Regions from separate parts of the Thermosynechococcus sp. TG215 genome, predicted to be linked through region 2. Evidence: riboswitches for the same ligand, from Rfam matches in the RefSeq annotation. Region 2 holds a riboswitch; the other holds the start of a gene.
What was found. Region 2 has a riboswitch for cobalamin ahead of RHJ02_RS03990 (sirohydrochlorin chelatase). Riboswitches for the same ligand answer to the same signal wherever they lie in the genome.

Region 1 (7,251 bases), 880 kb from region 2:
GACTTTGCGGCTAGTCACGGAAACACTCCATTCTATACAAGATTCCTATAGCAAGAGATTGTGAATAGAGGGCGGCAGTGGCATGACCACTACGTGATTTCAACCTTAGCATAGCCCTATCTTTTGGAGTTGGCCACTCGCCTTACACTGCGGCAAAGCGTCCCTGAACCCAAAAATTTGGGGTCAAAGACCCACCCTTGAGGGCAGGAGAATGTCACAATAGAAGTCTCAGCCGGATGAAAGATTTGTTAAATAGATCAGCCCCTATGCCAGAGTTTGCTGCTGCCCCTATCCACCTTCCCAAAACCAGTGAATCGGAGCGGATCAAGCGTATTCGCCACACCACGTCCCATATTTTGGCAATGGCAGTCCAGAAGCTGTTTCCCAAGGCGCAGGTCACAATTGGTCCTTGGACTGAGAGTGGATTTTATTACGATTTTGACCACCCCGAACCCTTCAGCGAAAAAGACTTGAAGCTCATTGAAAAGGAGATGGTCAAGATCATTAAGCGCAAGTTGCCGGTGATCTGCGAGGAAGTGACCCGTGAGGAGGCCGAGCGCCGCATCCGGGAGCTAGGGGAACCCTACAAGCTGGAAATTCTCCAAGACCTCGAGGAGCCAATTACGATTTACCACTTGGGGGATGAGTGGTGGGATCTCTGTGCGGGACCTCACGTTGAAAATACGGGCGAGATTAACCCCAAGGCGATCGCCCTTGAAAGTGTTGCCGGTGCCTACTGGCGCGGCGATGAAACCAAAGCCCAACTGCAGCGCATCTACGGTACTGCTTGGGAAACCCCAGAACAACTGGCGGAATATAAACGCCGCAAAGAAGAAGCCCTGCGCCGTGACCACCGCAAACTGGGCAAAGAGCTGGGTCTCTTTATTTTCGCTGATCCTGTAGGACCAGGGCTACCCCTGTGGACTCCTAAGGGAACGATTCTGCGCTCAACCCTCGAGGAGTTTCTCAAAAAAGAGCAAATGAAGCGGGGATATCTACCGGTGGTGAGTCCGCACATTGCCCGTGTGGATCTATTTAAGACCTCTGGCCACTGGCAAAAGTACAAAGAGGATATGTTTCCCCTGATGGCCGAAGATGCTGAGGCAGCAGCCAACGAGCAGGGCTTTGTCCTCAAGCCAATGAACTGCCCCTTCCACATTCAAATCTATAAAAGTGAGTTGCGCTCCTACCGTGACTTGCCCCTACGGTTGGCGGAGTTTGGTACGGTTTATCGCTATGAGCAGTCCGGGGAATTGGGGGGCTTGACGCGGGTGCGGGGCTTTACCGTTGATGACTCCCACCTTTTTGTCACGCCAGAGCAGTTGGATGCCGAGTTTTTGAATGTGGTTGATCTCATTCTCTCGGTCTTTCGCTGTCTGCGTTTAAATAAATTCAAGGCACGGCTGAGCTTCCGCGATCCCAAATCCGACAAGTACATTGGCTCCGATGAGGCTTGGTCAAAGGCGGAGTCAGCAATTCAGCGAGCGGTAGAACAGTTGGGCATGGAGCATTTCTTGGGGATTGGGGAGGCCGCCTTCTATGGCCCCAAGCTCGACTTTATCTTTGAGGATGCCCTCGGTCGCGAGTGGCAGTTGGGAACGGTTCAGGTGGACTACAATTTGCCTGAGCGCTTTGATTTGGAATACGTTGCTGAGGACAATACCCGCCGCCGACCGGTGATGATTCACCGTGCCCCCTTTGGCTCGCTGGAGCGGCTCATTGGCATTCTCATTGAGGAGTACGCAGGGGATTTCCCCTTCTGGCTGGCACCCGAGCAAGTGCGCCTGTTGCCCGTGGGGGATGAGCAACGCCCCTATGCCGAACGTGTGGCCGCTCAACTGCGAGAGCAGGGCATCCGCGTGAGTGTGGATCGCACGGGCGATCGCCTAGGTAAACAAATCCGCAATGCTGAAACCCAGAAAATTCCTGTGATGGGCATTGTGGGTGCCAAGGAAGTCGAAAGCGAGACCGTGAGTATCCGCACCCGTGCAGCGGGAGATGTCGGCGCCTTGTCTGTTGAACAACTCATCGAGAAACTGACATCGGCAGTGAATGCAATGGATGCCGAGATTCAGTGGCAGTAGGCCGAGCCTTCTGGCGAATAGGGAGTATAAGCAGAAGTGTTAAATCCGCAAACGAAGCTTAATGTCCCCGTTGCGGGGATTGTTGCGTCATCCTACAACTAAGGGATTATCCTCCTTCGTAAGGGTGTTCTCTAGCACCCAGCCCAGCTTTTGCTGCTGTAGTTCCATCAGCTGAGATTTTTAAGTGTGACACGAAGTCTCAGCCAAGTGATAGGCTAGGGCTTGCTGTTGCATTGTTCGAAAAATGTTGTAAAAGCCATTGGCTCGCGAGGGGGTTAAGCTGACATTCAGTCCGGTTTGCTGAATAAAGTCAGGTTTTAACTGGAGGATTTCTGCAGGTGTCAACCCACTCAACCCTTCAACCAATAGCCCCACTAATCCCTTCGTCACTTGAGCGTCAGAATCCCCCTGAAAAATCACCTTGCCCTGCTCTAAAGAGGCCGTCACGTACACTTGGGAGACACAGCTAGGTACGCGGTTGGCGGCAACCTTCTGCTCCTCAGGAAATGGCGGCAGGCGCTTTGCAAAGCTCAGCAAGTATTCATAGCGCCGCTTTGGATCTGATATCTGTTGGAACCGCTGAACAATGCGATCGAGGGAAGCCGGTAAAGGCTGGCAGGCGGAGGGCATATTTACCTAGAAGAACGCTGCTGAGAAAAATGATAACTATTTCTCATTTTAGCCTCAGCAGTTGCACAATAACGGCAGCAGTCAACCTAGGGGCAGCTTTTCATACCAATAGACCGCCGTGCTCTTACCCTTAACTCATAACTTGTGTTAGCCTTGAATGTACTCACTCGGTTCTGGTGGGGATCAGCCATCAGACGCAAGGGGGAAAGTGCAGTGCAAATCTGCCGCTGTCCCGCAGCTGTGATGAGAGGCACTACTCTCTCAGTCAGAATGCCCGCCGAGTTGTGAATGTCGTTATGCCAACATCTGCGAGGTACAGATGATGTTCTTCATGCTTCAATTTTCATTAATTTGCCTAGGTAAAGAACCCCCCTACCGCCCTTTTCTCGCAACGTTGCTGCCGTTGCTGTAGCACAAGTGATTTTGGAGATTTTCAAGCACCTACAAGCACTTAGACAAGGGGTTGCTCTTGCAGTGACCCACGTTAGGTTCTGCTGATGATGCTGGAAGTGTACTGCTTGTTGGGCTGAAAACAGCTATCTTTCTTTGTCTATTGAGAGAACTGTCAAAACTCAGGGTACTGCAACAATGACCATTCAAACTGCAACGCTAGGCTACCCCCGCATTGGTAAAAATCGTGAGCTGAAAAAGGCATTGGAAGCCTTTTGGAATGGCAAATACAATCAAGAAAATTTGCTACAAACAGTTCAAGAGATTGAATTGGCAAATTGGCAAACGCAACTGCAGGCTGGCATTGATCGCATTGGCGTTGGCGATACCAGTTTTTACGATCCCGTCCTTGACTGGAGTGTCCGCCTCGGCCTCATCCCACAGCGGTATCAAGCCTTTACAGGGCTGGAGCAATACTTTGCAATGGCTCGTGGCAAAGAGAGGATTCCAGCTCTTGAGATGACCAAATGGTTTGACACCAACTATCACTACTTGGTTCCCGAAATGAGTCAGCCTCTTCAGGCAGCGGACTTTAGTGATTTTCTGGGCATCATTGGTCGCGCCCAAAGGGTCTTGGGCGATCGCGCCGTTCCCATGGTGCTAGGGCCTTTAACCCTGCTACGGCTGAGTCGGCTGCAGATGAATCTAGAGGAAGCGTTGTCTTGCCTAGTGGAGCGCTATCTTATCCTGTTGGCTGAATTGAAGAACCTAGGGGTGGTTGAGGTACAAATCCACGAACCTGCCTTGGTTTTTGGGGACACCAACAACTTCAGGGAATTGTATGAATCAACATTTGATGCGCTCTGTCAAGTTGGCTTGCCGATTTACCTAGTGACCTACTTTGATGATCTCGGCGCTGCCTATCCTTGGGTGGTGACGTTGCCCGTAGCCGGCATTAGTCTAGATTTTACCCGTGGGCAGAACTTGGCATTATTGCAGCAGTATGGTTTCCCAAGGGATAAACAGCTGGGAGTGGGTATTGTGGATGCCCGAAACATTTGGAAAATTTGCCCAGAACCTGTCGTGTCAACCTTGGCAGTGATTCAGGGTATCACAACTAATATCCGGTTGCACCCCTCAGCCTCTTTACAATTCGTCCCCTACGATGCAGCACGAGAAGTGAAGTTACCAGAGCCATTGCGGCGGGTGTTGAGTTTTGCCGAACAAAAGTTGGATGAGGTGGTGCTATTGGCACAGACGCTGCAGGAGAGTCCCAAAGCCCTTGCCCAGCACCCCCAATTGGCAGAGATTGAAGCCCAGTGGCAGGCCTTTAAGGAATTTAGCCCTGTGAATCCAGTGGTACAACAGCGGTTGCGCAATTTAACCGTCAACGATCTGGAACGGGCTATGCCCTATGAACAACGCCGCCAACTGCAGCCCACCTTACCGCTCTTTCCGACAACTACCATTGGTTCTTTTCCGCAAACCCCAGAAGTGCGGCAATTGCGGGTGAAGCTCAAGCGCGGAGAAATCACCCTTGCTGAGTACCAAGCAGCAATTGATGCTGAAATTGCCAAATGCATTCGATTGCAGGAAGAAATTGGCCTAGATGTATTGGTGCATGGTGAGTTTGAACGCACCGACATGGTGGAATTCTTTGGCCAGAAGCTCACTGGTTTTGCCTTTACTGAACACGGCTGGGTGCAAAGCTATGGCAGTCGCTGTGTGCGTCCACCCATTATTTATGGGGATGTAGCGCGAACCGAGCCAATGACGGTGCGAGAGTTTAAGGTGGCGCAATCGTTGACACAAAAAATCGTCAAGGGTATGCTGACGGGGCCGGTAACAATGATTATAGCTATTCCAATAAAGAATGAGACATTATCCAGCACAATACTTGCGAATCACCTCATCAATCGAACTGTTTGACCCTGCATACATCCGCGCTCGCTTCAACGCACTGAAGTCGTGCTCAATCACATTCAAATCAGGAGAGTATTTCGGTAAAAATAACACCTCGTGACCCGCCGCTTTGACCGCTTCCTGAATCGCCCCTTTCGGATGAATCGGTGCATTATCCATAATCAACAACGAAGGTCTCTTTAATGCCGGCAAACAGTACTGACTCAGCCAGCTCACAAACCCTACCGCATTCAAGTATCCGCAAAACAGCATTGGGGCGATGAAGTCTTTCTGGTGTCTATACCGTCCTGCGACTAAACTCTCTCTTTTCTGACGCTTCCCCGCTCGCTCTCCATAAATTCGTTCGCCTCGTGCTGACCACCCATACTCACACTCTACTCGAGAGTCAAACCCCGTCTCATCGATATAGACTACCGTTTCCTCCCCATGGCTCTCTACCCATGTGTCGAGCTGTTGTTGATACGCTTGCCGCTCTTCTTCACACCGTTCTTGGTAACGCATCTGTTTTTTTTTCGGGTGATGCCCATCTGGGCGAGGGCATAACTAATGGTGGAAACTTGAACGCCAAATCGCTGGGCACGGTCGATTAAACGGTCATCGGGATGGGCAGCAACATCGGCTGCTAAGGCCGCCCAATCCAGCTTCCAAGGACGACGGGGGACAACTGTGGGGGCTAAGTCGTCTCGCTTCAGCCAGCGATGGATAGTGGCGCGGCTCACCTGAAAAATTTGAGTCGCTTCACTGATTTTGCCACCTTGCTTGATATAGGAGACAACCCGCTCTCGTAAGTCCAAGCTATAGCTCATATTCTTGAGTAACATTCATGACTCTTTGAGTATAGCCTATCCCTCTTGAAAATATCTCATCTCCTTTCGAAATAGCTATAACTGGTCTTTTACCCGCACCGATATTCCGCGTAGCGAACAGGCGATGCAGATTGCCTTGGCTCTACGGGATGAAGTGGCCGATTTAGAAGCTGCTGGGGCAAAGATTATCCAGATTGATGAACCCGCTTTACGGGAAGGATTACCCCTCAAGCCGGAACGTTGGCAGGAGTACTTGGCTTGGGCCGTCGATGCGTTTCGGTTGGCGGCTGGTGTGGCTAAGCCAGAAACTCAAATTCATACCCACATGTGCTATTCGGAGTTTGGCGACATTATTCAACATATCGAGCGCCTAGATGCAGATGTGTTGTCCATTGAAAATAGCCGCAGTAACAATGAAACGCTGTTTGAAATTACTGATGCCGGCTATCAACAGCAGGTGGGCAATGGTGTTTATGATGTTCATAGTCCGGCAGTTCCCACTGTTGAGCAGATGGTTCAGCAGCTGGAGACTGCGATCGCCCATCTACCCAGTGACCAGATTTGGGTTAACCCAGACTGCGGTCTGAAAACCCGTCGCTGGGAGGAAGTGATTCCCTCACTGAAAAACATGGTGGCCGCCGCCCAGCAATTGCGAGGGGCTCGTCTTACCAGCTGAGGATCTGTTGTTGCTGCCAGCGCACCGTTGCCCCCTTAAAATCGCAGGATTTTTCCACCACTCAAAACTGCGTTTCCATTCCTGCGATTAGGGGCGCAATGCTTGTAAGAAGGCTGCCTCGCCTAAAGACCTGCTCCATGATTGGTAGGGGCACCTGATCCTCGGCTGATAGGATATCCGCGTGAGTGTGGATCGTACGGGCGATCGCTAGGTCAACAAATCCGCAATGCTGAAACCCAGAGAATTCCTGTGATGGGCATTGTGGGTGCCAAGGAAGTCGAAAGCGAGACCGTGAGTATCCGCACCCGTGCAGCGGGAGATGTCGGCGCTTTCCCTGTTAAGGAACTGGTTGAAAAACTCACCTCTGCCATGACTGCGATCGATGCCGATATTCAGTGGCAATAGTGGGCAATTGATCTACAGGGCAGTTGACCTCACCTTTAATAGTTTGTCAAAATGAGCGGCGAGTGGTTCTCGCGATCGCGTAGCGTACCCTTCGGGTAATCGCTCTAATCAATTCTCTAGGGAACAGAATGACTGAAACACCGATTTCACCAACAACGGTTTTGCAACAACTACAATGGCGCTACGCCACGAAGAAATTTGACCCCAATCGCAAAATTCCTGCGGATCTATGGCAAACACTTCTACAAAGTCTGGTACTGGCTCCTTCTTCCTTTGGCCTGCAACCGTGGAAGTTTTACGTCATTGAGACGCCTGCGCTACGCCAAGCCCTGCTCCC
Region 2 (7,251 bases):
ACAATGCAAATGGTGCTGGCGATGCAGGGGATTTTCACCACCTTGCCCCCTCTCCTATCCTCGCCTCAGTCTTGGCAACGGATTGCCGCTGGCAGTTATGTCATTGGCAGTGAAGACCTCTTAGCCCTTGATAACGAGCAGCCAGTCCAGAGTGTCGAACTACTTCCTTTTACGATTGATGCGGCACCGCTGACCTGGCGGGAATTTCTCACCTTTGTGGAAGCGGGTGGTTATCAGCGGCGGGAATGGTGGTCCAGCAGTGGTTGGGAATGGCGCGAAGCAGAGGGGATCACAGCACCCTTTTACCCCGTTCCTGAGGATTTGGACTTACCTATGTGGGGACTCAGTTTCTATGAGGCTGAAGCCTATGGCCATTTCCAAGGCAAACGTCTCCCCAGTGAACGGGAATGGGAGATTGCTGCTCAGCAGGGACTCTTGAATCAGGGCTACGTTTGGGAGTGGACGCAAAGTCCCTTTGCCCCCTATCCGGAGTTCCAGAGCTATCCCTACCGGGGGTATTCTGCGCCCTACTTTGATGGCAAGCATTTTGTTCTAAAAGGCGGTAGTCACTGGACGCGCCCCATTCTCAAGCGACCCTCATTTCGCAATTGGTATAGCCGCACCACCCGTGAGGTGTTTGCCGGCGCCCGCTATGTTCAACTAGAAGCACTCCCGATTGAGTCTGAGGCCTAGATCTGGGTGAAGTGGGTTAATTTTGTGCCCAAGTTCCCCGTGATCCTGTGATCCTTTTCACGGGCACTCTCCTTAGGCTTCGCCAGAATCAGACTATCAACTATCCTCTTGCGAGGCATCTTATGAGAAACATTGAAGCTGAGCAAACGAAGCACCGTTCCTCAGTAAAGAAAGTTTGAACAAGATGCCCCCCAAGCGATGAGTGCGACTCAAACTCCCTAAACTAGGGACAAGGGCATAGGGGCGTTTTGATGTCAATTGCTGAGGAATTCCGCCAACTGCAAACGCGACTCTTGGAGTGCTGGGACGGGACAGAAACGTTTATTCCTGAACTACCCAAGGGTCCCGGCGGCATTGAGCGCGATATTGTGGTGGTGCCTTCCCTGAGCTTTCCCCAACCGGAGCTGGCCAAGATCACCGGCTATACCCACTACGAGGAGCGGCAACTCTATACGCTGATCCAGTTGCGGAATCCGCGTACCCGCATGATCTACGTGACGTCCCAGCCACTGCACCCCAGCATTATTGACTATTATCTGGATTTACTCCCCGGCGTACCCAGTTCCCATGCCCGCGATCGCCTGCTGCTGCTGGCCACCTACGATCGCTCCGATAAACCCTTGACTGCGAAAATTTTAGAGCGGCCTCGCCTTTTGGAGCGTATCCGTCAAGCCCTGCGTCCCAACCAAGCCTACATGGTGTGTTTTAACTCCACCCCTTTGGAGCGGGAACTGGCGGTACGCTTAGGCATTCCCCTCTACTCGACGGATCCCGACCTCCTCTACTGGGGAACCAAGGCGGGCAGTCGGGAACTTTTTGCGGCCGCAGGCATTCCCCATCCGATGGGCAGCGGTTTTTTGCAGGGGGTACCGGAACTGGTGCGGGCGATCGCTCACCTCCAACAGAAATCTCCTGAACTGCAACGGGTGGTGGTGAAACTCAATGAGGCTTTTTCCGGAGAAGGCAATGCTCTTCTTGATCTGCGCCCACTGCGCCCCCTTGGCAGCCCACACACCCCCGATCATCTACAACGGATTGAAAATAGCCTAGAGGAGATGGTCTTTCAGGCGCCTAATGAAACTTGGCTCTCCTATCGGCAGCGATTTATGGATCTGGGTGGCATTGTCGAAGCCTTTGTGGAAGGGACAGTCAAGCGATCGCCCAGTGTCCAAGGCTGTATTACCCCCAAAGGCAGTGTTGAAATCGTCTCCACCCATGAACAGTTACTCAATGCCCCCACAGGTCAAATTTTCATTGGCTGTGAATTTCCCGCCCATGCCGACTATCGCCAACAACTCCAAGAATTGGGGCAAAAGGTAGGGACGTACTTGGCACAGCAGGGGGTGATCGGCTGTTTTGGTGTGGACGTTGTTGCAACCCAAACAACAGCAGGGTGGGAGCTTTACGCCATTGAAATTAACTTGCGCAAGGGTGGTACTACGCACCCCTTCATGACCTTAAAATTCCTCACCGATGGCCACTATGAGCTAGCCTCTGGACTGTTTTACAGCAAGCACCGCCGTCCCAAGTATTACATTGCCTCCGATAACCTCTGCCAACCCCACTATCGCGGCCTCCTGCCCAATGATCTCTTGGATATGATTGCCCGCTATCAACTCCACTTTGACTCCAGCACCGAAACGGGCACTGTCTTTCACCTCATGGGGGCACTCTCGGAATTTGGTAAGCTGGGACTCGTCAGCATTGGTAACACCCCCGAAGAAGCCCAAGCCATCTACGACCAGACCATTGGCGTTCTCGATGCTGCGGCGCTATAGGTCTCTCATGTGCCCACCCCCTGCATAGACAGGGGTCTGAGAATCTCGCTACAATTGGCAACGTTCACTGTGAAGAGCAGCCTGTAGGGAAAATCCAGTGCAAGTCTGGTGCTGTGCCGCAGCTGTGATGGGGAACCCCCCTCAGCCAGAATGCCTACTTGCTGTGGTTCACTCTGTTTGCCTGCGTCGCACGGGCATGGAGTTTCAACGTGGTTGTTACGCTCAACGATTCCATTCTCAATCCCCTCGGTTTTAGCCTCGATTTACCCCCTCTCCCCCAATCTCGACCGCTTTTACTCGTCGGTCATGGGACGCGCGATCCGGAAGGTCGCCAAGCATTTTTGGACTTTGCCCAAGCCTATTATCAACTGGATCCCTGCCGGCCTGTTTTTCCCTGTTTTCTGGAGTTAACGGAACCCTCGATTTTTGAGGTGCTCAGCCAGTGTGCTGCCGCAGGCCATACAGACTTGTCAGTGCTGCCAGTTTTACTCTTTGCTGCTCGCCACAATAAGTTTGACGTTACCAATGAGTTGGATCGGGCACGGCGGGCGTTTCCGCAATTGCGCTATCACTATGGCCGCCACTATGGCATTGCCCCCGAAATTTTAACCCTGTGGCGATCGCGCCTTGAACGCTTGGACTCACCAGAATTTAATCCCCAAGGCATTGGCCGCGAAGAAACCGTTCTCCTAGTGGTGGGACGCGGCTCCAGTGATCCCGATGCCAATGGCGATGTTTTTAAGCTAGCCCGCATGCTCTGGGAAGGCAGTGGCTACAAAACCGTTGAGGTCTGCTTTATTGGCATTACCCATCCCCGCCTACCCGAAGGATTTGGGCGGGCGAATCTTTACCAGCCCCGCCGCGTCATTGTCCTGCCCCACTTCATGTTTACAGGGGCACTAGTCAAGAAAATCTATACCCTTACCGCAGAAGCCCAAGCCGCCTATCCCAGTGTTGAATACGTGAACCTACCGGAAATTGGCCTGCATCCGCAACTATTTTATCTCACGCGGCAGCGGGAAATTGAAACCCATACGGGGCAGGTGGCCATGAACTGTGAAGCCTGCAAATTCCGCTTGGTGGCAGGCCATAGCCATCATCACCACCATCATCAGGATCATGAGCACCCCTCCCACAGCCATGATCACGGGGGTCATCACCCTCACCACCATCACCATGGATCAACCGTGGACTTGGATCACTTGCCCAGTTACCACCAACGCATTTGGCAAGTTCCCTAAGCATCGCTCCCCAGCGAAAATGTTAGAGTAAATGATGACTGCTACTCTTTCTCAAGCTTAGATAGGGCTTGTCTATGCGTATTAAATATCCTCCCCAGACGGTTGACCGGGTGTTAATTTTTGATACCACCCTGCGGGACGGTGAACAGTCGCCGGGTGCCTCGCTGAATGTGGATGAAAAACTGGCGATCGCCCGTCAACTGGCGCGACTGGGGGTGGATATTATTGAAGCAGGCTTTCCCTTTGCCAGTCCCGGTGACTTTGAGGCGGTGCAGCGGATTGCTGAAACCGTGGGCACCGAAACGGGGCCGGTGATCTGTGGCTTGGCTCGTGCCACCCGCCAAGATATTGAAGCAGCAGCAAAAGCCCTCAAACCCGCCTACTATCCGCGGATTCACACCTTTATTGCCACCTCGGATATCCACCTAGAGTACAAACTGAAGAAAACCCGCGCTGAGGTACTGGAAATTGCCCCCGAAATGGTGGCCTATGCCAAGTCCTTTGTGGATGATGTTGAGTTTTCCCCTGAGGATGCCGGGCGTTCGGATCCTGAGTTTCTCTATCAAGTTTTGGAACGGGTGATTGACGCCGGTGCCACAACAATTAACATTCCCGACACGGTGGGTTACACCACCCCCGCCGAGTTTGGCGCCCTGATCAAAGGCATCAAGGAAAACGTGCCGAATATTGATCGTGCCGTCATTTCAGTCCATGGTCACAACGACTTGGGCTTGGCCGTTGCCAACTTCCTCGAAGCAGTCAAAAATGGGGCACGGCAACTGGAGTGTACGGTTAACGGCATTGGGGAGCGCGCCGGCAATGCTGCCCTTGAGGAATTGGTGATGGCTCTCTATGTGCGGCGGCAGTACTTCAATCCCTTCCTAGGCCGTCCCCCCGAATCGGAAGCACCCCTGACCAATATCAACACCCGCGAAATTTACAAAACCTCCCGCTTGGTCTCCAATCTAACGGGCATGCTGATTCAGCCCAATAAGGCGATCGTCGGTGCCAACGCCTTTGCCCACCAATCAGGCATTCACCAAGATGGCGTCCTCAAGCACAAGCAAACCTATGAAATCATGGACGCCCAGCTCATTGGCCTTGCCGATAACCAAATTGTTTTGGGTAAACTCTCTGGTCGCAATGCCTTTGCCACCCGCCTGCGCGAGCTGGGCTTTGAACTCAGTGAAACGGAACTCAATAAGGCGTTTTTGCGCTTTAAGGAACTGGCCGACAAGAAAAAAGAAATCACTGACTGGGATCTAGAAGCTATTGTTAAAGATGAAACCCAAGCCATTGATGTTCAAGGCTACCAGCTGGAATTTGTGCAGGTCTCCTGTGGCGATCGCGCCCGCCCCACCGCCACCGTAACCGTCCGTCTGCCCAGTGGTGAGGAGCTGACAGATGCCGCTATTGGCACAGGCCCTGTGGATGCCGTCTATCGTGCCATTAACCGCGTGGTGCAAATTCCCAATCGCCTCATTGAGTATTCCGTGCAGTCAGTGACCGCGGGAATTGATGCTATCGGTGAGGTGACCATTCGCCTGCAACACGGGGATCGCATTTACTCGGGCCATGCCGCCAATACAGATATTATTGTTGCTTCGGCTCATGCCTATATGAATGCCCTCAATCGTCTCTATCGCGGGCTCCAGCAGCAACGCCTCCACCCCCAGACCGCTGAGGTTCATGGTGGAACCACTCCCTAAGCCCCTTGAGCACCACGGCATCTACCCCTGCCCCATTTGCCGCCATGGCCAAATTGCCCCAATGGTGCTCATGGAAACCCATGCCTGTAACTTTTGCCGCCACATTTTTACCCTTAATCCTGAGCGCCAAACGGCTCGCCTTGAAGATGGGGCGATCGCTTTTCGCTGGCAGTGGACAGGTACAGGCTGGCGATCGCTCCACCGCCCCTCTTCTCAGGTCACCGTTGTTGGCCTTGTGTTAGCTATTTTGCTCATCATTTTACCGCCAACCCTCATCTGGCTAGCCTATGCCCTGTTTCCGCCCCTAGAAGCAGGAGTTTGGCGCTGGCTTCCCCTTCTTTGGACCGGCCTCACCTTAGCTGCCCATGCCCTACTCTTTGGGCCTGTTTTAATGGCTATTTTGTCCCCCGAAAGGGAGATGTGAGACCTTAGACAGCGAGGGGTGCCACCGCTGACTCAGCAGCACTGTTCTGATAACCTCTGAAATCTCGGTGGTTGACAGCTACACCATTGACGACAATCCCAAGCAGCTTTTGCTGTAAGCTCAGATCACAAGCCTGCAGTGCCTGAGCAAAAGCTTCGCGTCGCGTTTTCTTTAACCGCACAACCAAGAGCGCCCGCTCCACCGCTGCCAGAACCCGATGCGCCTCCGCAGCAGCCAAGATCGGCGGCACATCCAGAATCACGCAGTCAAAGGTGTCCTTAGCGCCCTCCAAGAAATCAAACCACCGCGCAGAACTCAGCAGTATCATCGGCTCTTGCTGAACCTGACCCGCCGTCAGTACCCAGAGTCTTTCCGCACGGTTTGCCAAAAGACTGAACCAGTGGGGAAAAGGCATTTCCCCTTGCAACAACTCCCCTAGGCCTGCGACATTGGGAATGCCAAGTCCTTGATGCATGCTGGGCTGACGCAAATTGGCATCCACCAGTAAGACCCGTTTTCCCATCGCCGCTGCTGCAACCGCAAGGTAAATCGCAAGGGTCGTTTGTCCTTCTTTGCCCGCTGTACCCGTTATTGCCAAAGAGCGCGGCAATCCCAACGACTCTAGCTGCGTCAACAGGAAGTAAAAACTTTCCCTAAAAGCAGGTGTGGCACTCGGCAAACGGTGCTGCAATCCCCAGAGCGTCAACGGTGTTTCTAGGCGACTAAAGGCCAATTGATCAAATGTCTTCGTCAGAGGAATCTCGCCAAGAATCGGCAAGGGAGTTTGTTGGCGAATCTGCTCCACTTCTAGGAAGCGATCATCCAACCAATCGATCACTAGAGCCAAGAATAGCCCCGACACTCCCCCCAGCATCAAAGCTATCACCAATGCCACTAATAAACGCTGGGTTACCTGATATTCTTCCTTGTTGTCAATATCTGAGAGGACTCGCCATGTGAAGTCTCGTTGCGCAATCTGCAGTTGGAGGGACTGTCGAGTTTGCAGTAATAACCTCAGAGATTCCTGTGCTGCTGCAAAACGTTGCTCAATCTTGCGGTAAGGATTGGCAAGGCGTATTACTCGCGATATCTCTGCCTCGGTGGCCTGAATTTGGTTGCTTAATTCAGCATCCGCCCTCCGCAGCGCTTCAAGCTCAATTCTAGTCTCTATGTACTTCTCGATTAGAGACCCAGAAACGGCACTTTGATAACCAATCAGCGTTTCGGGTTGACGAACTTGATCCTGATTTCTAATCGTAATCTGTCGCGCTTCCTGTCTGGCCTGCTCTAGCAGTAGTCGTTTTTCTTCCTGTAGCGCTTGCACCGTCGGTGAGTTTTCATTCACCTTGGCCTGCTCCCCAGCTAGCTTGGTTTCCGTTTCTGTTAATTTTAAGAGCAACTCCTGA

Region 1: linked by a shared signal. The riboswitch ahead of metE (5-methyltetrahydropteroyltriglutamate--homocysteine S-methyltransferase) and the one ahead of RHJ02_RS03990 (sirohydrochlorin chelatase) in region 2 are both predicted to bind cobalamin.

The regions. Positions count from the first base shown of each region.
Region 1 covers NZ_CP134178.1:1,731,536-1,738,786, reverse strand. Annotated here, with positions in the region: partial or broken gene RHJ02_RS08460 (response regulator) at 1-18, opposite strand, end outside; gene thrS (threonine--tRNA ligase) at 267-2,084, shown strand; gene RHJ02_RS08450 (SufE family protein) at 2,265-2,714, opposite strand; cobalamin riboswitch at 2,866-3,011, shown strand; partial or broken gene metE (5-methyltetrahydropteroyltriglutamate--homocysteine S-methyltransferase) at 3,303-4,958, shown strand; partial or broken gene RHJ02_RS08440 (IS630 family transposase) at 4,986-5,833, opposite strand; partial or broken gene RHJ02_RS08435 (5-methyltetrahydropteroyltriglutamate--homocysteine S-methyltransferase) at 5,913-6,509, shown strand; gene RHJ02_RS08430 (His/Gly/Thr/Pro-type tRNA ligase C-terminal domain-containing protein) at 6,762-6,914, shown strand; gene RHJ02_RS08425 (NAD(P)H-dependent oxidoreductase) at 7,043-7,251, shown strand, end outside.
Region 2 covers NZ_CP134178.1:855,372-862,622, reverse strand. Annotated here, with positions in the region: gene RHJ02_RS04000 (SUMF1/EgtB/PvdO family nonheme iron enzyme) at 1-693, shown strand, start outside; gene RHJ02_RS03995 (peptide ligase PGM1-related protein) at 945-2,471, shown strand; cobalamin riboswitch at 2,507-2,648, shown strand; gene RHJ02_RS03990 (sirohydrochlorin chelatase) at 2,681-3,712, shown strand; gene RHJ02_RS03985 (2-isopropylmalate synthase) at 3,787-5,421, shown strand; gene RHJ02_RS03980 (hypothetical protein) at 5,402-5,845, shown strand; gene RHJ02_RS03975 (AAA family ATPase) at 5,850-7,251, opposite strand, start outside.